4 regions of the Pseudoalteromonas sp. JSTW genome follow, and region 2 is predicted to be linked to each of the others. Evidence: predicted binding sites of a transcription regulator. Region 2 holds the regulator's gene; each other region holds the start of a gene.

The links. Region 2 encodes MetJ, which represses methionine synthesis genes. Its sites were predicted from a motif close to TAGACGTCTAGACGTCTA; they were not measured.
Positions count from the first base shown of each region.
Region 1: GZH31_RS03690 (methylenetetrahydrofolate reductase) is a predicted target of MetJ. The motif match lies at 3,370-3,387, and genes of this name have one in related genera.
Region 3: metA (homoserine O-succinyltransferase) is a predicted target of MetJ. The motif match lies at 3,962-3,979, and genes of this name have one in related genera.
Region 4: metK (methionine adenosyltransferase) is a predicted target of MetJ. The motif match lies at 2,789-2,806, and genes of this name have one in related genera.

Region 1 covers NZ_CP058972.1:787,446-793,021, reverse strand. The annotation lists gene GZH31_RS03700 (sensor domain-containing diguanylate cyclase) at 1-270, shown strand, start outside; gene GZH31_RS03695 (pitrilysin family protein) at 290-3,175, opposite strand; gene GZH31_RS03690 (methylenetetrahydrofolate reductase) at 3,433-4,389, shown strand; gene GZH31_RS03685 (DEAD/DEAH box helicase) at 4,596-5,576, opposite strand, start outside.
Region 2 covers NZ_CP058972.1:3,190,624-3,196,199, forward strand. The annotation lists gene metL (bifunctional aspartate kinase/homoserine dehydrogenase II) at 1-370, opposite strand, end outside; gene metB (cystathionine gamma-synthase) at 375-1,640, opposite strand; gene metJ (met regulon transcriptional regulator MetJ) at 1,864-2,184, shown strand; gene GZH31_RS14400 (malic enzyme-like NAD(P)-binding protein) at 2,307-3,548, opposite strand; gene rpmE (50S ribosomal protein L31) at 4,073-4,288, opposite strand; gene priA (primosomal protein N') at 4,535-5,576, shown strand, end outside.
Region 3 covers NZ_CP058972.1:2,665,236-2,670,811, forward strand. The annotation lists gene metH (methionine synthase) at 1-1,882, opposite strand, end outside; gene GZH31_RS12070 (homocysteine S-methyltransferase family protein) at 1,893-2,960, opposite strand; gene metA (homoserine O-succinyltransferase) at 2,950-3,897, opposite strand; gene ettA (energy-dependent translational throttle protein EttA) at 4,350-5,576, shown strand, end outside.
Region 4 covers NZ_CP058972.1:676,391-681,966, forward strand. The annotation lists gene GZH31_RS03225 (CYTH and CHAD domain-containing protein) at 1-115, shown strand, start outside; gene GZH31_RS03230 (START domain-containing protein) at 81-767, shown strand; gene GZH31_RS03235 (diacylglycerol kinase) at 836-1,240, shown strand; gene metK (methionine adenosyltransferase) at 1,536-2,687, opposite strand; gene tkt (transketolase) at 2,955-4,946, shown strand; gene GZH31_RS03250 (pyrimidine/purine nucleoside phosphorylase) at 5,278-5,576, shown strand, end outside.

The DNA.
Region 1 (5,576 bases), 1.2 Mb from region 2:
TTAGTGATGGGAAATACTCACTGTTTACAGGCTCAAATGCTATTAACGCGTTTTATGGCCGAGCTTACAGCATTAAAGCTCCCCGAACTGGCTGGCCACCCTTTAACAGTCAGTATTGGTTTGGCAACACTTGTGCCAAACCTCGCTGATAATGCCATGCAATTGATCGAAATGGCCGATAATGCACTTTATCAAGCGAAGGATACTGGCCGCAACAAACTTGTTGTTGCTGATCACTACCCGCAAACAAATAAAGAAGAGTGCCCCTAAAGGAGCACTCTATTGTGTGTTATTGAAACACCTTTTCTACATCAACGACTGATATATTTTTCGCTGGAATAGCGAGCTTATAATCAGCAATCACGTTGTCTTCCGCGACAAGTTCTGCTGGTTTTTCTGCGTTATAAACCATAGGCGATGTTTGCTCTGACGCTAAGCGCTTTTGCATGTCTTTACCGTCACCTGTAATAAACACGTAGTGAATATTGTCGGTTTGCAGATTCTCGCGAATAACACGGTTCACATCCTCAAGTGTTAGCTTTTCAAGCTTGCCACGTACATAGTCAACAAAGCTCTCTGTATTATAAAACTCACTATCTAGCGCGTAGCCTAGTTGGCGGTCTTGGCTTGCCACCATTTGTGGCACAAAGTTAATTAAGAAGTTGCGCGTTGCTTCAAAATCGTCTTTGCTGATGCCGTTTTTAATAAGCTTATCTAACTCGAATAACGCGGTACGGGTTGCAAAGTGCGCATCGTTATTAGAGCGCAATGGACGCAGCCATACTTGGAAAATTTGCTCAGAGCGGCCTAAGTTCGCATCAGGCTTAGTTTGGAACATACCACGTGGGAAGTATTCAATATACGCATAGTCACCATAGTTCATACCACGGGTTTGACGAATACGCTGATACAAGAAGCTATTTGAACTTCTGTGCTCGCCAAAGTATGAACGCACTAGCCATAATGCAGTCCAATCTTCACTACTACGAATCGTCTCTATTGGGAAACCAAACGACACGGCTGTTGATTGCGCCGACTTTTCAACAATGGTGGCATGGTGACCACTCAGTGCTGGCGCATCGGGAATTACTAAACGGCTTTCTTTGCCTTGTGGCAGCGATGTTAAATCTTTTAGCATCGCCGATTTTACATCGCTTGGAATCGCACCAATTAAACCTACAGTTAGTTTTGATTGTGTGAATTGCTTGTCGTAAAACGCTTTTACATCATCAAGCGTCAATGCTTCCAGATCAGATAAGTCACCATAGTTATAGCTTTCGTATGGGTGGCCTTTATACAGTTGATGATAAAGCACTTCTTTACCGAGCTCTTCATCGTTTGATGCTTTAAGCCCCGCTTTAATGCTATCGATAAGCTCTTTTTTCAGGCGCTTGAAGTCATCTTCTCTAAAACCTGGGTTGAGTAATTGTTCACTCACAAGCGCATACCACTGTGCCGCATTGTCTTTGTGTACACGACCGCGCAACGAAATCATCTCTTTATCGATTTGATACCCAAAGCTACCCGCGAGTGGGTATAACGCTTTTTGAATGTCTTTATAGCTCATCGTTTCTGAGCCACCTTTCGCAAGCATGGCTGCCGTTAATGCGGCGACGCCTTTTTTACCTGCTGGATCGGCCGCGGCACCGGTATTAAATAACCAGTTAACATCAACCAATGGTGAACTGTTGGTTTTATCGAGCACTTTAAAATGACGCTCTGTTGGCGCTTGTTCTGTACTTGCAACGGCTGCGTTTAGGTCAACTTCTTGCTCAAATCCTGCCACGTTATCTAAAGCCGACATCGTCACTGTAGTACGGCTTGAATCAACAAAGTACTTATTCGCTATTGCTTTAATGTCTTCTGGGGTGATGCTATCAGCAGTCGCATAGAGCTGATTGATTACCTCTGGGTCACGCTCAAAATGCATGTAGCTTGCAAGTGTCGAGGCGATTGATTGCGATGAATCAAGCCCATTGATAAAGCTGTATTTTAAATTTGATTTTAAGTCTGCCAGTTTTTGGGTATCAACAAGCTCAGTGCGTGCTTGTACGTACGTGCGATTAATGGCATCACGTGCTTTTGCAAGATCAGCTTCGTTTTCTACTTTTACAAAGACATGCAATAACCCCGGATCTTTTGTATCAGGATTATAAGTGAACATTTGACTTGCGATTTGCTTATCAACCACCAATTCTTGATAAAGCGCTGAGTTATTTGAGAAATAAAGCTGTGAGATTAAATCAAGTGCGGCGCGATCTTTTTGCGTTGGATCCCACGCAGTGCCTTTATACGATACAAGCAACCAATGGCCTGGTAAACCGTCATTCTGCTCATGTATATATTTTGGCGCTTGTTGCTTTGGCTCTACTGGAATATCTGCTTGGTAATCACCTTTTTTCCAGTTACCCCAATGTTTTTTCACCATTGCCATGGTTTCTTGAGGGTCGACATCACCAACAATGACCAACGATACATATTCTGGTTTATAAAATTTTGCGAAAAACTCTTTCCCGTAAGCCATTTGATCTGGCATGGCTTCAATGTCTTCAAAAAAGCCCATCGTGGTGTGTTTATAAGTATGTTTCTCAAATGCTTCGTTACGCACTGCTGAAAGCAATTTACGAATTGGACTGGCATTATTTTTTAAGTACTCACCTTTCACTGTTAAGGCTTCTGTACGGAACTGTTCTTCGCTGTACGTGAGGTTTTGAAAGATATCAGCTTCAATTTCAAGCACTTTATCAAGGTGCTCTTTTGAGAAGTTTAAATGATAGTTGGTGTAATCATTAGTAGTATACGCGCGGTTATCAACACCCGAGTTTTTTAAAATATCTGAATACACGTCTTGTGGGAATTTTTCTGAGCCTTTAAACATCATGTGCTCAAAAAAGTGAGCAAAGCCCGTTTTGCCTTCTTCTACTTCGTTACGAGAACCTACCGACACGGGAATTTGTAATGAAACAACATCGGGGTAATCCGTTTTTACCACCATGACACGAAGACCATTTTCTAGTTCTTCTAAAACGTAATCTTGGCTAAATACACGGTTATCTTCTTGGCTGACAACCTGTTCTATTTCGACTTCTTTAACCATATTTGATTGTGAATTCGTCGCACACCCGCTAAGAGCAAGCGTTACAGCAACACTGGTCGCTAATAATCTAAATGTCATAATGATCCTTTAATTTTACTTGTTAGTTATTTTTCTCATAATCAGTTGTGTTTGATTATGCATGAAAGTACTGGAAAATATGAGGGTCAAGGGCACAATTAATGTAAACAGGTGTGTCAATTTAAGATAACACCTCACCACCAACTTGAATTAAATTCATGCTCATTGAAAAACTTTCAACAGAAAAATCTATCTAGACGTCTAAATGGCTGCTATATTATTTCCCATAGACGCAGGCACGAGCTGGAATGAGGATTATGGCTTTATCACTACAAGAGAAAATTGAAGACACCAATCAGGGTGTATACCTGATTGGTACCACACCGCCTAAATCAGGCACTGATAAAGCCATGCTTGAAACCATTGCACAAAAATTATTGGGTCGCCTTCATGAAATTGAATACGATGGTGTCATTATCTACGACATTCAAGATGAGAGCAGCCGTACAGAAAAGCCGCGTCCGTTTCCATTTAAAGAAACCGTAGACCCACGTGAGTACAGCCATTTGTTGCGTAGCCTGTCTCATTTAGATGTTATTACTTACAAAAGTGTTGCTCAGCGCGGTGAAGCTGAATTTACCGATTGGCTACACGAAACACGTAATGAGTTTGATTTAAAAAATCTAGTCTTGGTAGGCAGCCCATCTTCGCATGGTGATATCAAACTAAGTTTACCGGATGCTTATAACACCCTTGCAAAGCAAGACAATGATGTGTTTCTTGGCGGCGTGACCATTGCTGAACGCCATGCAAGCAAACGTAACGAGCATGACCGCCTATTAGAAAAAACAGAGCAAGGTTGTAAGTTTTTTATTTCACAAGCTGTGTACAACGCACAAGCAACCATTGATTTAATCACTAGCTATGCACGTAGCTGCAAAGCGTTAGGCATCGCACCTAAGCGTATAATTTTAACGTTTACACCCTGTGGTGGTGAGAAAACGTTAGATTTTATGGAGTGGCTGGGTATCTCTGTACCGGAGGCAACAAAATGGCGCATGCTTGATTCTGCAAATCCATTGAGTGAGTCAGTACGCATTTGCCGTGAAAATCTTGACCTCATATTACAAAGCTGCGCACATTTAGCGGTGCCACTTGGTTTAAATATTGAGAGCTTAACAAACCGTAAAGAAGAAATTGATGCGTCAATTAATCTTTACCGCTTACTTAAAGCAACCATGGAATTAAACCTAGCCGAAAAACAAATCGCTTAAATAATGTGCGCGTTTATACCAATACGTTTAATTAACAGCGATTTTAAAACAAGAAAACGTGGTCGCTAGCAAAGAAAATGCGGGTAAGCATAACAGTTCATTAAACGCTTTTGTTCACCAAGCTAATGTACACACGACTTTATGCTATTAGCGTGTTGATTAGTGCTAATTTAGGCTCCCTTAAATTAGCACTGATACAGCTTAATCTATCGGCGCCTAGGATTTTTTTGCCCTAATATACGTTTTTTGTCACGAGAGCGTCGTGCCTTATTCGTGTTTTTTCGGACTTGTTTTGGCTCTTTTGTTAAATCAGGCTCGTACCCTGGCAGCCATTGTGGTGTTAAGCGTGTATCTAATAAAACATCAATTTCATCCAGTAACCATTGCTCATCAATACTCACCAATGACATGGCCAACCCAGTTTCACCTGCTCGTCCTGTCCGCCCTATACGGTGAACATAGTCCTCTGCAACATAAGGTAGTTCGTAGTTAATCACATACTTTAATGAGGCGATATCAAGGCCACGCGCCGCAACATCTGTAGCGACAAGTACTCGAGTGACACCCGTTTTAAAATTTTGCAGCGCTTTGTCTCGCGCCCCTTGGCTTTTATCGCCGTGAATAGACTCTGTTTTTAAGCCATCCTTACACATTTCTTTTGCCAGACTATCGGCCGTTTGTTTAGTGCGGGTGAATATAAGTACTTGTTGCCAATTTTTCATGCCGATCATATGTGAAACGAGTTCGCGTTTACGATCCTCATCAACCGCATACACAATCTGCTCAACTTCAACAGCAGCCGAATTGCGTTTATCAACCTCAACTAACTTAGGATCATTCAACAACTGTTTACTTAGCTCAAAAATGCTGTCATCAAATGTGGCTGAAAAGAGTAAGGTTTGGCGCTGTTTTGGAACATGACGAAGAATACGCTTTATTTCATCAATGAACCCCATATCAAGCATGCGATCTGCTTCATCAAAAACAAGGGCACTAATGGCAGATAATTTAATGCTCCCTTTAATCACATGATCAAGTAATCGTCCTGGTGTAGCCACCACAACTTGCGCACCTTTAATGGCTTTAATTTGTGGGCCAATACTGGCGCCGCCATAAGCAAGCGCGGCTTTAATAGGTGTATTAGCTGCATAACGCTCAACACTGGCAAATACTTGCTGTGCAAGCTC
Region 2 (5,576 bases):
CAGACCATACTTCTCCATGTGCTAGCAACACGGCTTCTTGTAGTTGCTGTTTTGCAATAAGTGTATTTAATAGCGCCAGCTCATCTTTTAATTGTGCCAATGCCTGCTGCTTGTTTTTTGCTACTAACAGCTGCTCTATTAAGGCGCGCTGATTATTATCAATCAGCAATAAAATATCACTAACCGCTTGGCTATCTTGCTGTTGATAACTTTGCCAAAGTTTTACCAAGGTGTCGGTTGTTTTGCCCGATGCAGACACCACCACACAATCACCTTGCTGCGTATTTGCTAAAACAATATTTGCCACAGCATGATAACGCTCCGCAGAGCTTAAGCTTGAGCCACCAAATTTATGAACAATATTTACCATTTTTCTACCACAATGCCGTATGTGCTGGCGTTAACTTAAAAGTGCTGCTTTGTTGCGTATTGGCTTGCGTGTGCGTTTGCGTCGCGTTGCTCTGAGTGGCTTGCTGCCCCTGACCTGGTTTAACTAAATTGAAAACACGGTCTAAATCGGCAATTAAATCTTTTACATCCTCAATGCCAACAGAGATACGAATTAACGTATCACCCACCCCTGCTTCTAAGCGTGCTTTTGCCTCCATTCCAGCATGAGTCATGGTCGCAGGGTGGCAAATTAAACTCTCAACGCCCCCCAATGATTCGGCTAAGCTAAACTCTTTAAGGCCTGTTAGAAAAGCCGCAGCGTCATTAATGTCGCCTTTAATATCAAAACTCACCATGCCACCAAAACCGCGTTGCTGTGCTTTAGCGAGCGCATGCTGAGGATGAGAAGCGAGACCGGGATAATATACTTGGCTCACAAACGGTGAATCTTCTAAATATTCTGCAATTGCAAACGCATTCTCTTGGTGCTGTTTTAAACGCACATTTAAAGTGCGTAAACCACGCAGAGTAAGATAACTATCAAACGGTGCACCCGTAATACCAATATTATTTGCCCACCAAGCCAGTTCATCACCCAACTCTTGCGTTGCTGCAATAACAGCACCGCCAACCACATCAGAGTGACCGTTAATGTATTTAGTCGTTGAATGCACGACTATATCAACACCAAACTCAATCGGGTTTTGCAAGGCCGGCGATAAAAACGTGTTATCAGCCGCAACAAGTGCACCGGATTGTTTAGCAATGGCGGTAATCGCTTTAATATCTGTTAGGCGTAAAATGGGGTTACTGGGTGTTTCAATCCAGATCAGTTTAGGTTTTATCGCTAAGATTTCTTGGTGATTTTCAGCTTTTGTTAAATCAAGCACTTTTAGTTTCAGTAAACCGCGCTTCTCTAATGAGGTAAATAAACGATAGCTACCGCCGTAACAGTCATGTGGAATAACCAAGGTATCGTCGCTATTCAAAAGCTGTGTCGTTAAGTGAACAGCCGCCATGCCTGTCGCAGTAATAATGCCTTTAGCTCCGCCCTCTAGTTCAGCGAGTGTTTCGGCTAAAATATCACGGTTAGGGTTACCACTGCGGCCATAGTCATATTGGCGCTTAGTATCAAAATCAGCGAACGAATAGGTGGTTGATAAGTAAATTGGTGGAACGACTGCACCGTGGTGTTTATCGGCTTCAATGCCATGACGAACAGCAATCGTCGCTTTATTTTTTTCACTCATTTCATCACCTACTTAGAATTGGATGTTTAGACGTCTAAAAGGTTAGATGATCAAATATGAGAAGTCAAAGCATTTATCGCCATTACATAGAAGTTTATACATTTACACGACTAGATGGCTAAATAACTAGTATTTGACTATCTTTTTTAAAGCGATAGAATTTCCGCATCTTGCGCTGTGGATAAGGCGTAAACAACTGACAACCGAGGCAACGAAACAACTTATGGCTAAATGGAACGGTGAATACATTCACCCATATGCAGAACACGGTAAAAAATCAGAGCAAGTAAAAAAAATTACCGTATCAATTCCGCTGAACGTATTAAAAGTATTAACTGATGAGCGCACGCGTCGTCAGATTAATAATCTTCGTCATGCTACTAACAGTGAGCTACTGTGCGAAGCCTTTTTACACGCTTTTACAGGTCAACCATTACCGAATGATGACGACCTTCGTAAAGATAACCCTGAAAAAGTACCTGAAGAAGTAAAAAGAATTATGCAAGAAATGGGGTTAGATATCCCCGTACTTGATTCAGAGTAAATATTTCGGCCATCGGATCGTAGCCGATTTCTCAGACATAAAAAAACTCAGCCTTGGCTGAGTTTTTTATTTGCAGTTAGTTATACCTACCCGCTTAATCAAACGAATAGGTACCTAATTATTTAACGCATGTAGTTTTCTGGCATGTCAATTTGCGCCACACCAGACTCAACAGCTGCTTCTGCAACAGCACGTGCAATACGTGGTAATAAGCGTGGGTCCATTGGTTTTGGAATAATGTACTCAGCACCAAACTCAAGTGAATCAACACCCGACGCCTTAAGCACTTCGTTAGGCACAGGCTCTTTCGCAATACTACGAATAGCATGCACCGCTGCGATTTTCATTTCATCATTGATTGATGTCGCACGCACATCAAGCGCACCGCGGAAAATGAATGGGAAACACAATACATTATTAACCTGATTAGGGTAATCAGAACGCCCTGTTGCCATAATTAAATCATTACGTGCACCGTGTGCAACAGCTGGCGCGATTTCTGGATCAGGGTTTGAACATGCAAAAACCACAGGCTTATCTGCCATCAGTTTTAAATCTTCAGCGGTTAATAAGTTAGGGCCAGATACACCAACAAATACATCAGCATCGGCTATCACATCTTGCAAAGTGCGCTTATCGGTATTGTTCGCAAATAGCAATTTATACTCGTTTAAGTCATCACGACGTGTATGGATCACGCCTTTGCGGTCAAGCATATAAATGTGCTCACGCAATGCACCACATTTAATAAGTAGTTCCATACATGCAACCGCTGCTGCACCGGCACCTAAACACACGATAATCGCGTCTTCGATATCTTTACCCTGTACTTCAAGCGCATTTAGCATGCCTGCTGCTGTTACGATTGCAGTACCATGTTGGTCATCGTGGAAAACAGGGATGCTACAACGCTCAATAAGCGCTTTTTCAATTTCGAAACACTCTGGCGCTTTAATATCTTCTAGGTTGATACCACCAAACGTATCGGCAATATTTGCAACAGTATTAATGAAGTCTTCTGTCGTGCGGTGTTTTACTTCGATATCTATCGAGTCTAAACCTGCAAAGCGTTTAAATAAAAGTGCTTTACCTTCCATCACAGGTTTTGATGCAAGCGGACCTAAATTGCCTAAGCCTAAAATTGCGGTACCGTTTGAAATAACCGCAACCATATTACCTTTGCCGGTGTATTTATAGGCATTTGCTGGATCGGCTGCTATCTCACGGACGGGCTCTGCGACACCTGGACTATATGCTAGAGCGAGATCATTAACCGTTTCTGCTGGTTTAGTTAGTTCTACACTAATTTTACCTGGAACGGGGTGAGCGTGGTAATGTAATGCTTGTTCACGAAAATCTGACATAACGCGATAGTATCCTGCAATAAGTTAAAAAGTGAGAGGGCTTGCATCTGTACGATACCTGTAATATATAAAAATTCCAAGTATTATCAGGTCTATCCTGTTATATGCTATATCGCTTAATTTTAAAGGATTTCCCAACAATTTCTGCACATAGTTTTAATTCACAACAGATAAAAATTCATCTATTTGTGGCCATTTAAGCACCTGTTTTTGTATTTTATAGGCACGAACACAGCAAATAACCGAAACTTAGCAAAATGAGCAACTTTAACGAACTTAACAGCATTTATAGGTGAAGTTCATATAAATTGTTACTTTTTACAACTTTTGGAATCATTTATATCATTCAAAATATAGCGAAGGGATCACTATTTGTCTGCATTATTAGCGATATATTGGGCATAACAAGCAGAAATAGTTATGCACATAAAGCGTGTAGGCATGGGATATAAAAAAGAATGGTTCTGAATTTCAGGCATAAAAAAAGCACCCAAAGGGTGCTTCTTTCAACTAAACAGCAGATATTACTTCTTGCTGCTAAGTGCACCGAAGCGCTTGTTGAAACGATCAACACGGCCGCCAGTGTCTAAAATCTTTTGCTTACCAGTGTAAAACGGGTGACACTCAGAACATACGTCTAAGTGGATGTCTTTACATAAAGTAGAGCTAGTTTCGAATTTGTTACCACATGAACAAGTTGCAGTGATAGCTTCGTACTTAGGGTGAATACCTTCTTTCATAGGAACCTCTAGTTAAGGCCGCATCGCTCTCCAAACCCGAAGTCTGGCACCATACGTCGTTAATACAATTAATAGGTCGCGTATTTTATAGCTCAAGCAGCCTCTCGACAAGCTTTAAATTCATCTTTAGCTAAAAAAATAAACAAGTCATCAAACGTTCAGTATTTGTTGGTAGGTTTTTAGCACTAATTTTAGTACATTAGCAGCACACGCTATTTTTTCTATTCTTAATTCAGTTGAGTTGTTATGCACTTTGTAGAAGTTGCCATAAAAGTCCCTTTACAGCGTACCTTCGATTATAAAGTTGAGCAGCTGCTACATAGCCCTGAGCTGCGAGTAGGCATGCGTGTGCGTGTGCCTTTTGGCTCTCAAAAAAAGATAGCTGTCGTACTGGCAGTCAAAACCAGTACCGATGTACCCGAAGATAAAATTAAAGCCATTATTGATGTTATAGACGATGCCCCTATTTTATCTGAGCAACACTTAGCACTGCTAAAATTTACTGCTCGCTATTACTGCTACCCACTTGGTGAAACAATTCATACAGCGCTTCCAGCGGCACTGCGCCAAGGTGAATGCCCAGACAAAACCAGTATAAATATGGTTGAACTGACCGACAAAGGTGCAAAATTACCTTCACTCAAAGCAAAAACACAGCTTAATTTGCTGAAGCAGCTAGCGCAGTCAGGCAAGTCATCCTTAACCGAATTAAAAGCACTCGGCTTTAATAAAAAAACCATTGATAGCTTGCTCGAAAAAGAACTCATTAAACAGTTTATCGAACATGATAACCAATGGCAGCAACGCGCCCCAACAATTGGCAGTAAACCAACTCTAAACAAAGAACAAGCCGTTGCATGCACAACGATTAATCAAGCCAGTGGGTTCACCTGTTTTTTACTTGAAGGCGTTACCGGCAGTGGTAAAACAGAAGTGTATTTACAATGCCTTGAAGAGGTTCTAAAAAAAGGCCAGCAAGCACTGGTGTTAGTGCCCGAAATTGGCCTAACACCACAAACCGTTAATCGTTTTCGCCGTCGCTTTCCCGATACCCCTATTATGCTTTGGCATTCAGCATTAACCGACAACGAGCGCTTGCAAACATGGCGTTTCTGCGAAAAAGGCAGCTGTGCCATTGTTATCGGCACTCGTTCGAGTATTTTCTTACCTTTTTTATCACTTGGTATGATCATTGTTGATGAAGAGCACGACAGCTCGTTTAAGCAACAAGATACGCTGCGTTATCATGCTCGCGATTTAGCAGCCTACAGAGCTTATCAACAGCAAA
Region 3 (5,576 bases), 530 kb from region 2:
ATAAGCTTTGCGCTTGCTCACCCACAATTTCATCGTTAAGAATACGCGGATACTTCCCTGCGATTGACCATGTCATGAAATACGGTGTCCAATCGATGTACTGTCTTAACGTGGCAATCGACACATTTTTAAACTCTGTCACTCCGAGCTTTTTAGGCACGGGTGGGGTGTAGTTATCCCAGTCAAGTTGTGCGGCATTATCGCGAGCACGTTGAATGGTGACAGGCTTCGAGCGTGGTTTTTTACGCGATTGCTGTTCACGTACTTTTTCGTACTCCGCTTTGGTTTTTTCTAAAAACGCAGGTTTTAACTCTTTAGACAATAGGTTAGAGACCACACCAACAGCACGACTGGCATTATTTACATACACCACACCTTTATCGTACTGTGGCTCAATTTTCACTGCGGTATGGGCTTTCGAGGTAGTAGCACCCCCAATTAATAAGGGTAAGTCGAAACCACGACGAGTCATTTCTTTAGCAACATGCACCATTTCATCTAATGAGGGCGTAATAAGGCCTGATAAACCGATAATATCGGCTTTTTCGTCAATCGCGGTTTGTAGAATTTTTTCCGCAGGCACCATCACACCTAAATCGATCACGTCGTAGTTATTACATTGCAGTACTACGCCAACAATGTTTTTACCAATATCATGTACATCGCCTTTAACGGTCGCCATAACCACTTTACCGTTCGTGGCACCTTCTTCTTTTTCTGCTTCGATATAGGGGTCTAGGTAAGCCACTGCGCGTTTCATTACGCGCGCCGATTTAACCACCTGCGGTAAGAACATTTTACCTGCACCAAATAAATCACCCACCACATTCATGCCATCCATCAGCGGGCCTTCAATCACATGAATAGGCTTATCAGCTGCAGCTCGGCACTCTTCAGTGTCTTCGTCGATATACTCAGTAATGCCTTTTACAAGCGCATGTTCTAGGCGCTTTTCAACGGACCATGTACGCCACTCTAAATCTTCAACTCGCTCAGCTTGCGCCATCCCTGAGTATTTTGGAGCCAGCTCTACAAGGCGCTCACCCGCACCGGGGTCGGTATTCAGTATAACGTCTTCAACGGCTTTTCTAAGCTCAGCCGGAATATCGTCATACACAGCCAACTGGCCTGCATTCACAATCCCCATATCCATGCCCGCTTTAATGGCATGGTATAAAAATACTGAGTGGATCGCTTCACGTACGGGGTTGTTACCACGGAACGAGAACGACACGTTTGACACCCCGCCCGACACTTTACAGTACGGTAGGTTTTGCTTTATTCGGCGCGTGCCTTCAATAAATTCAACAGCATAGTTGTCGTGCTCTTCAATCCCGGTTGCTACTGCAAATATATTCGGGTCGAAGATAATGTCTTCTGGTGGAAAACCAATCTCGTCCACTAGAATACGGTAACTCCGCTCACAAATTTCAAATTTACGATCTGCGGTTTCTGCTTGTCCGTCGGTGTCAAACGCCATGACGACTGCAGCAGCACCAAAACGTTTAATTAACTTTGCCTGACGAATAAAAGGCTCTTCACCTTCTTTCAGTGAAATTGAGTTTACAATCGCCTTGCCTTGAATACATTTTAAGCCGGCTTCAATAACTTCCCATTTTGATGAGTCGATCATGATCGGTACTTTAGAAATATCTGGCTCAGAGGCAATCAAGTTCAGAAACTTCACCATCGCGGCTTTTGAATCCAACATGGCTTCATCCATGTTGATATCAATGATCTGTGCACCATTTTCGACTTGTTCACGGGCAACATTAAGGGCGGTTTCGTAATCTTCTTCCATGATCAATCGCTTGAACATGGCTGAACCGGTCACATTGGTACGTTCGCCGACGTTAGTAAATACTGCTATTTGTTGTGTCATTTCGGCTACCTTAGTTTAAGTTACACGCTTCAAGGCCCGATAAGCGCATACGCACTTCAAGCTCAGGCAATGGACGAGGCTTAACTCCTGCAAGGCCTTTGGCAAAGGCTTTAATGTGTGCAGGGGTTGTACCACAGCAACCACCAACAATATTAATAAAGCCTGACTTGCCCCAATCGATTATTTCTTCAGCCATTTCAGGTGCTTCTAAATCGTACTCACCAAACTCATTGGGTAAACCTGCATTAGGGTGAACCGAGGTAAAAGTTTCACAAACGCGTGATAACTCTTCGACATATTGGCGTAATAAATCCGGACCCAGTGCGCAGTTAAGACCAATAGATAACGGCTTAATATGACGAATCGAATTATAAAAAGCTTCGGTCGTTTGCCCCGATAAAGTTCGCCCTGAGGCATCAGTAATGGTGCCTGAGATCATGACAGGCAACGTGCGCCCTGCTTGCTCAAAGGCTTCTTCTACTGCGAACGAGGCCGCTTTTGCATTTAAGGTATCGAATATGGTCTCGATTAAGATTAAATCAACTCCCCCTTCCATCAGTGCCAAGGTTGATTCAACGTATGCTGTCACTAACTTATCAAAGCTAATGTTACGATAACCGGGGTCATTGACATCAGGCGAAATAGAACAAGTTTTTGACGTTGGCCCTAATACCCCCGCCACATAACGAGGTTTACTTGGATCTTTTGCTTCAAATTCATCGCAGACACTGCGAGCAAGCTTGGCTGATTCTAGGTTGATCTCACGGCTTAAATTCGCCATGTCGTAATCTTCCATCGAAATAGTGGTGGCATTAAACGTATTGGTTTCGATAATGTCGGCACCTGCATTAAGGTATGCGCGGTGAATATCAGCAATAATCTTTGGCTGAGTAAGGCTTAATAAATCATTATTGCCTTTAATAAGGACATGCCAGTCTTTAAAACGCTCACCGCGATAGTCTTGTTCTTCTAATTTATGTTCTTGGATCATGGTGCCCATCGCGCCATCGAGGATCAAAATTCGCTGCTTGAGCGCCTCGGTTAATTGTTCGCGTTTATTCACTGCATTACTCGGCATAGTTGTTAGTCCTTACGTCTTGGCTAACTAGGTTAATATCATACGGTGTTGTTTGGTACACGTAGTAGTTTAACCAATTCGAAAACAATAAAAAGGCGTGACTTTGCCATGTTTTCGACGGTTCGTTATCTGGGTTATCGTCAGGGAAATAGTTTTCTGGTTTTGGCGCATCGTCTGACTTTTCGCAGTCGCGTAAATATTCCCCTTTTAATGTATGCGCATCATACTCAGGATGGCCCGTTATATATACTTGGCTGCCTGATTTATTCTTAATTAAATACGCCCCAACACGCTCAGACCCTGCTAATACTACTAAATCATCACAGCTGTTAATTTTTTCAATATCAATGTGGCCATAGCGCGAGTGCGGAACTAAAAAGGTATCATCAAAACCGCGCGTTAACGCGGCATGCTCAAAATAACTTTTGTGCGTAAACACGCCACTGAGCTTATTAGGCATTAACTCTCGTTTTAAACCATAGTGATGATAAAGCCCTGCGTGAGCCGCCCAACATGAAAATAATGTTGACGTAACGTGGTGCTCAGCCCAGTCTAAAATCACTTTTAGCTCATCCCAGTAAGCAACGTCGTCATACTCTAAATGTGCAAGCGGCGCGCCTGTGATGATCATGGCATCGTAGTTATTGTCTTTTACTTCAGAAAAGTAACGATAAAACGTATCGAGGTGTTGCTCTGAGGTACTGCTACTTCGGTGGGTGTCTAAACGCAGCAGCTCAACATTCACTTGCAACGGTGAATTAGCCAACAACCGAATAAACTGCACTTCGGTTTCCACTTTATTCGGCATTAAGTTTAAGATGGCCAAACGCATTGGACGAATTTCTTGCGTTTTCGCACGACTTTTAGGCATTACAAATACGTTCTCTTGACGTAATTTTACAATTGCGGGCAATTCATCTTTGACTGTAATGGGCATAGTGGGCTCCGAGCATACTTATTAGACTGCTAATTATGAACGGATAGTTAGAAATTTCAACCTCTAGATGTTTAGATGTCCAAATGATTTTTTTATTTGTGCTAAAGCAACCTCTTAGGAAGCCAGTTTCGTTGATGCGCAGGCCCTTAAATTGCTAAAAGCAGTGCCTCTGCGAATGACGGTTGTGTTTAATCACGATAAAAGAGTAAGCATCTCAAAAAGTGGCTTGTTATTGTGTTTAAGCCAACACCGCTGTAAAAATGACTTTTAAGCCTTTGTGCAATGCTTATAAGGCGCTTACTCTGCATTTATGCTCCTTAAATGCATGCGCTATTTTTGCAAAGCAGTACCATGATATTAAGCCCCTGATAAACGCTGAATTCTGTATTTTGAGGTGGTTTGGGTATACAATAGTGGCTGTTAATTTTTCTTATAAATTGAAGGCTCTTTTCATGGTGTTACCAGATAAGTTTATATTCTCGATGAGTCGAGTTTCTAAAGTTGTGCCGCCTAAGCGCACTATCTTAAAAGATATCTCTTTACACTTTTTCCCGGGCGCAAAAATTGGTGTGCTTGGTCTAAATGGCGCAGGTAAATCGACGTTACTTCGCATTATGGCAGGTGTTGACCAAGACTTTGAAGGTGAAGCTCGTCCACAACCTGGCACAAAAATAGGTTACTTACCGCAAGAGCCTGTTTTAGACGAAAACAAAACAGTACGCGAAACCGTTGAAGAAGCCGTAAGCGAAGTAAAAAATGCGCTAAACCGTCTTGATGAAGTATACAACGAGTATGCTATGGAAGATGCTGACTTTGATGCACTTGCAAAAGAGCAAGGCGAGCTTGAAGCAATTATCCAAGCACACGACGGTCACAATATCGATAACGTATTAGAGCGCGCAGCAGATGCTCTTCGTTTACCACCGTGGGATGCTAAAATTGAACACCTTTCGGGTGGTGAGCGTCGCCGTGTTGCAATCTGTCGTTTACTGCTTGAAAAACCAGACATGCTGATTCTTGACGAACCAACCAACCACTTAGACGCAGAGTCTGTGGCATGGTTAGAGCGTTTCTTACACGACTACGAAGGTACTGTGGTCGCTGTAACCCACGACCGTTACTTCTTAGATAACGTTGCTGGGTGGATTCTAGAACTTGACCGTGGTGAAGGTATTCCGTGGGAAGGTAACTACTCATCATGGCTTGAGCAAAAAGATTTACGTTTACAACAAGAACAAAAATCTGAAAAAGCACGTCAAAAGTCAATTGCACAAGAACTTGAATGGGTTCGTTCAAATCCGAAAGGCCGTCAAGCTAAGTCTAAAGCGCGTATGGCACAGTTCTCTGAGCTACAACAGAACGATTACCAAAAACGTAACGAAACGAATGAGCTATTCATTCCACCGGGTCCACGCTTAGGCGACCAAGTTATTGAAGTAAAAGGTCTTAAGAAGAGCTTTGGCGATCGTGTTTTAATCGACGACTTAAACTTTGCGATGCCAAAAGGTGCAATCGTAGGTATTATCGGTGCCAATGGTGCGGGTAAATCAACCTTATTCAAAATGTTAAGCGGTGAAGAAAAGCCAGACAGTGGTGAAATCCTTGTGGGTGAAACAGTTGAGCTTGCTACCGTTGATCAGTTCCGTGGCGACATGGATGAAAGCAACACCGTTTTCCAA
Region 4 (5,576 bases), 1.1 Mb from region 2:
CGATCAGGAATTAGCAAAGATTCAAACGTGGCTCGAGCAAAAGTCAGAATTTTTAGTGAGCGCCATGGAACAAAGTCGTCATGCCTCATTCAATACTGATCCCTACTGGTTATAAATCTGTGAATCGTTGGCTATTCATTGGGTTAGCGTGGTTTAGTTGTTCAACTGTCGCGACCCCAATAGAATGGCATACATACAAGCAGCAAGAAGGTATAAAGGTCACGTATCAAAAACATGACAGTGGCATTATCGAAATTAATGCATCTGTGGTTGTTGAAGATACCAAGGCAGATGACTTTATGGCCTTACTTAGCGACACCGACAACGCGCCAAATTGGCTCGAAAATGTTCAAAGTGTAACCCTAATAGAGCGGCTTAGCCCCGCAGAGACGCTTGTTTATACGCGCTTTAACTCGCCTTGGCCGGTTTCTGATCGTGATTTAGTGAGCTACTCTTGCTATCACACCTTAAGCGATAATAAAACCGAGCTTAAAATTACCAGCCAGCCCCACGTTAAACCTTTGGTAAAAGGGGTGGTGCGTATTAAAGAGCTCACCGCTTATTGGCGCTTAGAGCAACAGCAAAATAACTTACTGATTACCCACCAAGCGTATGCAGACCCAAGCGGTGCTATTCCGCATTGGTTAAGTAATAAAGTATCTTTAAAAAGTGTGTTTAAGTCATTACAAGCATTGCGTGAACAGCTAAAAAAGAATGCGTTTTCACGGACAAATCCCCCAAGTGTGCCAGGAAAGTGCTTATCTTAGTAAAGCGAAGATGACATTTTAGGTATTTATGAATATTATCTGCGAAGTTTATTCGTACTAGGAACAGCATGAAAGAACCCAAAATCCCCTTGGTCAATAAACCCAACGGCATTGGTATTGGACGTATTTTAAAAGCCACAAGGTGCTCAATTAAAGGTTTTAAGGCCGCATTTAAAGAAGAGTCAGCTTTTCGCTCAGAAATTTATTTAGGGGTGTGTTTATTACCGTTATCGGTTTTTCTGGCGCAGTCACTGACTCATTGGCTCGTGTTGTTTATTCCGTATTTATTACTGTTGATTGTTGAACTACTCAATTCGGCCATCGAAGCGCTGACTGACAGAGTGGGGATTGAATATCATGTACTGTCTGGGCGCGCAAAGGATATGGCCTCGGCAGCGGTGACCTTGTCATTGGTTATTTTAGCACTGGTTTGGCTGGTGGCGATGTATGAAAAGATAATGACGTTACTGTAATTAATACCAATCGCAATAATACTTAATCATTTTGAGCGATTAAACCAGTCGCTATCTGCGTTAAAAATATCTGATTTACGACAGCATGGATGCAGGAGGTAGAGCAATGCAGGAGCAATTGCTGAGAACAACTAAATAACTAAATTTTTGCCTTGTTATCAACGCGGTTTTATTGCCTCAAAATAGACCACTTAATTAAGCGTAATGGTATAAGCGCAATGGTATAAAAATTTAGAGTAAAAAATTAAACACAAAAAAAGCGCCAAAATGGCGCTTTTTCAGTCTGTATACCCTATTACAGGCCAGCAGCTGCGCGAAGTGCGTCTGCTTTGTCTGTACGCTCCCAAGGGAACTCTTCACGACCGAAGTGACCATAAGCGGCAGTCGGTTGATAGATAGGACGCTCAAGATCAAGCATTTGGATTAAGCCGTAAGGACGTAGGTCGAAGTGTTCACGCACTAATTCGATTAGACGTGCTTCTTCTAATTTACCTGTACCAAATGTCTCGATGCTGATAGATGTTGGCTCTGCAACACCGATAGCGTAAGAAACTTGAAGTTCACACTTGTCAGCAAGACCCGCAGCAACCATGTTTTTAGCAACGTAACGTGCCGCGTATGCAGCGCTACGGTCAACTTTTGATGGATCTTTACCTGAGAAAGCACCACCACCGTGACGCGCCATACCACCGTATGTATCAACGATGATTTTACGGCCAGTCAGACCACAGTCACCCATTGGACCACCGATAACGAAACGGCCAGTTGGGTTGATGAAGAATTTCGTTGCGCTAGAGATAAGCTCTGCTGGAAGAACCGGCTTAATGATGGTTTCCATTACCGCTTCTACTAGGTCGTTTTGTGAGATTGAATCACAGTGTTGCGTTGAAAGAACAACAGCATCAATACCTACCGGCTTACCATTTTCATATGCAAATGTTACTTGTGATTTTGCATCTGGGCGTAACCAGTTAAGCTCACCGCTTTTACGAACTTGCGCTTGACGCTGAACTAAACGGTGTGAATACGTGATTGGTGCAGGCATTAAAACGTCTGTTTCGTTACATGCATAACCAAACATTAAACCTTGGTCACCCGCGCCTTGGTCTTCTGGACGTGCACGGTCAACACCTTGGTTGATGTCTGGAGATTGTTTACCGATAGTGTTTAGGATTGCGCACGAGTCAGCATCAAAACCCATGTCTGAATGCGTGTAACCGATTTCACGTACAGTTTTACGTGTAATTTCTTCGATATCAACCCACGCGCTAGTAGTGATTTCACCACCCACCATAACCATACCAGTTTTAACGTAAGTCTCACATGCAACACGGGCATGAGAATCTTGCTCTAAGATAGCATCTAGAACCGCGTCAGAGATTTGGTCCGCGATTTTATCCGGATGACCTTCAGATACAGATTCAGAAGTAAATAAATGTTTTGCCATTGTATTTCTGCTCACAAATATTGCGCTTCACTAACGTCGGTAATAGCGCTAAAAAATTAAGGGGCGTATTTTATCTAAAACAATTATGTTTGCATAGTTATTTTACGCCTAGACGTCTATTTTAAATTACTAATAACATTTCGTTCTTAATAAACAGTGGTAATAGACCCATTTAATACGGATTTTTAATTGCACTGCACCCATACAATAAGTAAGAATGGGGCTTAACAAACAACCAGCGCAAATACATTAAAGGTAGGAGAATTCATGCCATCTCGCAAAGAACTTGCAAATGCTATTCGCGTCTTATCAATGGACGCAGTACAACAGGCCAACTCTGGCCACCCTGGAGCCCCTATGGGCATGGCAGATATCGCAGAAGTACTATGGCGCGATTATCTAAAGCACAACCCGACGAACCCAGAGTGGGCAGACCGTGATCGCTTTATTCTTTCAAATGGCCACGGTTCGATGCTGATTTATTCTCTACTACATTTAAGTGGTTACGACTTACCACTTGAAGAAATTAAAAACTTCCGTCAAATGCATTCAAAAACACCAGGGCATCCAGAGTATGGCTATGCACCAGGTATTGAGACCACTACGGGCCCATTAGGCCAAGGGATCACAAATGCGGTAGGTATGGCAATTGCTGAAAAAGCGCTTGCTGCTCAATTTAACCGTGAAGGCCACGACATCGTTGATCACTTTACCTACGCGTTTATGGGTGATGGCTGTTTAATGGAGGGTATCTCTCACGAAGCCTGTTCATTAGCGGGCACATTAGGCCTGGGTAAACTTGTTGCGTTTTGGGATGACAACGGCATCTCTATCGACGGTGAAGTAGAAGGTTGGTTCAGCGACGACACACCTGCACGTTTTAAAGCATATGGCTGGCACGTGGTGAGTGATGTTGATGGCCATAACCCAGAGGCCATCCGCGCAGCCATCGAAGAAGCACGTAGTATTACCGACAAGCCATCATTAATTTGTTGTAAAACAGTGATTGGTTACGGTTCACCTAATAAGTCGGGTAGTCATGACTGTCATGGTGCTCCACTTGGTCATGATGAGATCAAAGCGGCACGTGAGTTCTTAGGCTGGACAGGCGAAGCATTTGAAATCCCAGCTGATATCTACAGCGAATGGGACGCAAAAGAAAAGGGCCAACAGCTTGAATCAAACTGGGACGAAAAGTTTGCGGCATACGCAAATGCACACCCAGAGCTAGCAGCAGAATTTAAGCGTCGTACAAATGGCGAATTGCCAGCAGATTGGGCTGAAAAGTCACAAGCGTACATCGAAGAGCTGCAAGCAAACCCTGCAAACCCTGCAACACGTAAAGCTTCACAAAATGCACTGAATGCATTTGGTCCATTATTACCAGAGTTTATGGGCGGCTCAGCTGACCTTGCTGGTTCAAATTTAACAATTTGGGATGGTTCAAAAGGCGTAACAGCAGACGACGCAAGCGGTAACTACATCTACTACGGTGTCCGTGAGTTTGGTATGTCGGCAATTATGAATGGTATTGCACTGCACAAAGGCTTTATTCCTTACGGCGCAACATTCTTAATGTTTATGGAATACGCGCGTAATGCGGTACGCATGGCTGCATTAATGAAGCAACCAAGCATTTTTGTATACACGCACGATTCAATTGGTCTGGGTGAAGATGGCCCTACGCACCAACCAGTAGAGCAAATTGCAAGCATGCGTTTAACGCCTAATCTTGTTAACTGGCGTCCGTGTGACCAAGTTGAGTCTGCAATTGCATGGCAACAAGCGATTGAGCGTAAAGATGGCCCAACGTCATTGATCTTCACACGTCAAGGTCTTGAGCAACAAACGCGTACTGCACAACAGTTAAGCGATGTGAAAAAAGGTGGTTACGTACTGAGTTGCGATGGTGAGCCTGAGCTTATCCTTATTGCAACGGGCTCAGAAGTACAGCTTGCACAAGACGCCGCTGCAGAGCTTCGTTCACAAGGCAAAAAAGTACGTGTGGTTTCTATGCCTTCAACTGACTTGTTTGATGAGCAAGACGCAGCCTACAAAGAAAGCGTATTACCAGCAAGCGTAACACGCCGCGTAGCTATCGAAGCGGGCATTGCAGACTACTGGTACAAATACGTAGGCCTAAATGGCGCAGTAGTAGGTATGACGACATTTGGTGAGTCAGCACCTGCTGGTGAGTTATTCAAGCACTTTGGTTTCACGGTTGAAAACATCGTAAACAAAGCAAACGCTTTGTTCTAAGCTTTAGTCGCTAAAATTTAAAAGCCCGCGCGGTCTTAGCACTGCGCGGGCTTTTTTATGGATTTTTGCTGCCAGTCAAAAGATTCGATACGTACCCGACAGATCAGCAATAATTATCACTGCTACTTGGGTACTTTATACCGTAGGGGCGTTTTTAGTGTTTTGGTGAACACATAGGCACTCTATTTGTTTTTTTAATTGCTCAGTGTATAAAAGATAATAAAAAAATCAGCTCACATATAGAGGTTAATTGAATAATCTTCAGTTGCTGCTTACTTAAAATTCGGGCAGGCTGAAATAAAGAAGATTATAAAACATAACAGGAGTGAGTATGACTCAGTTTGACAGTGTAAGTGTTGTAAAAAAAGCGAATGTCTATTTTGATGGTAAAGTTTCGAGCCGTGTTGTGCTTTTTGCCGATGGCAGTACTAAAACATTAGGTTTTATGCAACCAGGAGAATTTGAGTTTGGCACAAATCAAAAAGAGCACATGGAGTTACTTGCGGGAGAGTGGCAAGTGTTACTGCCAGGCGAAACTGAGTGGCAAGCCATGAAGGCTGGAGATTCGTTTAATGTAGACGCCAATGTTACCTTTCGCGTAAAGGTAACTGACTTTGCTGATTATTGTTG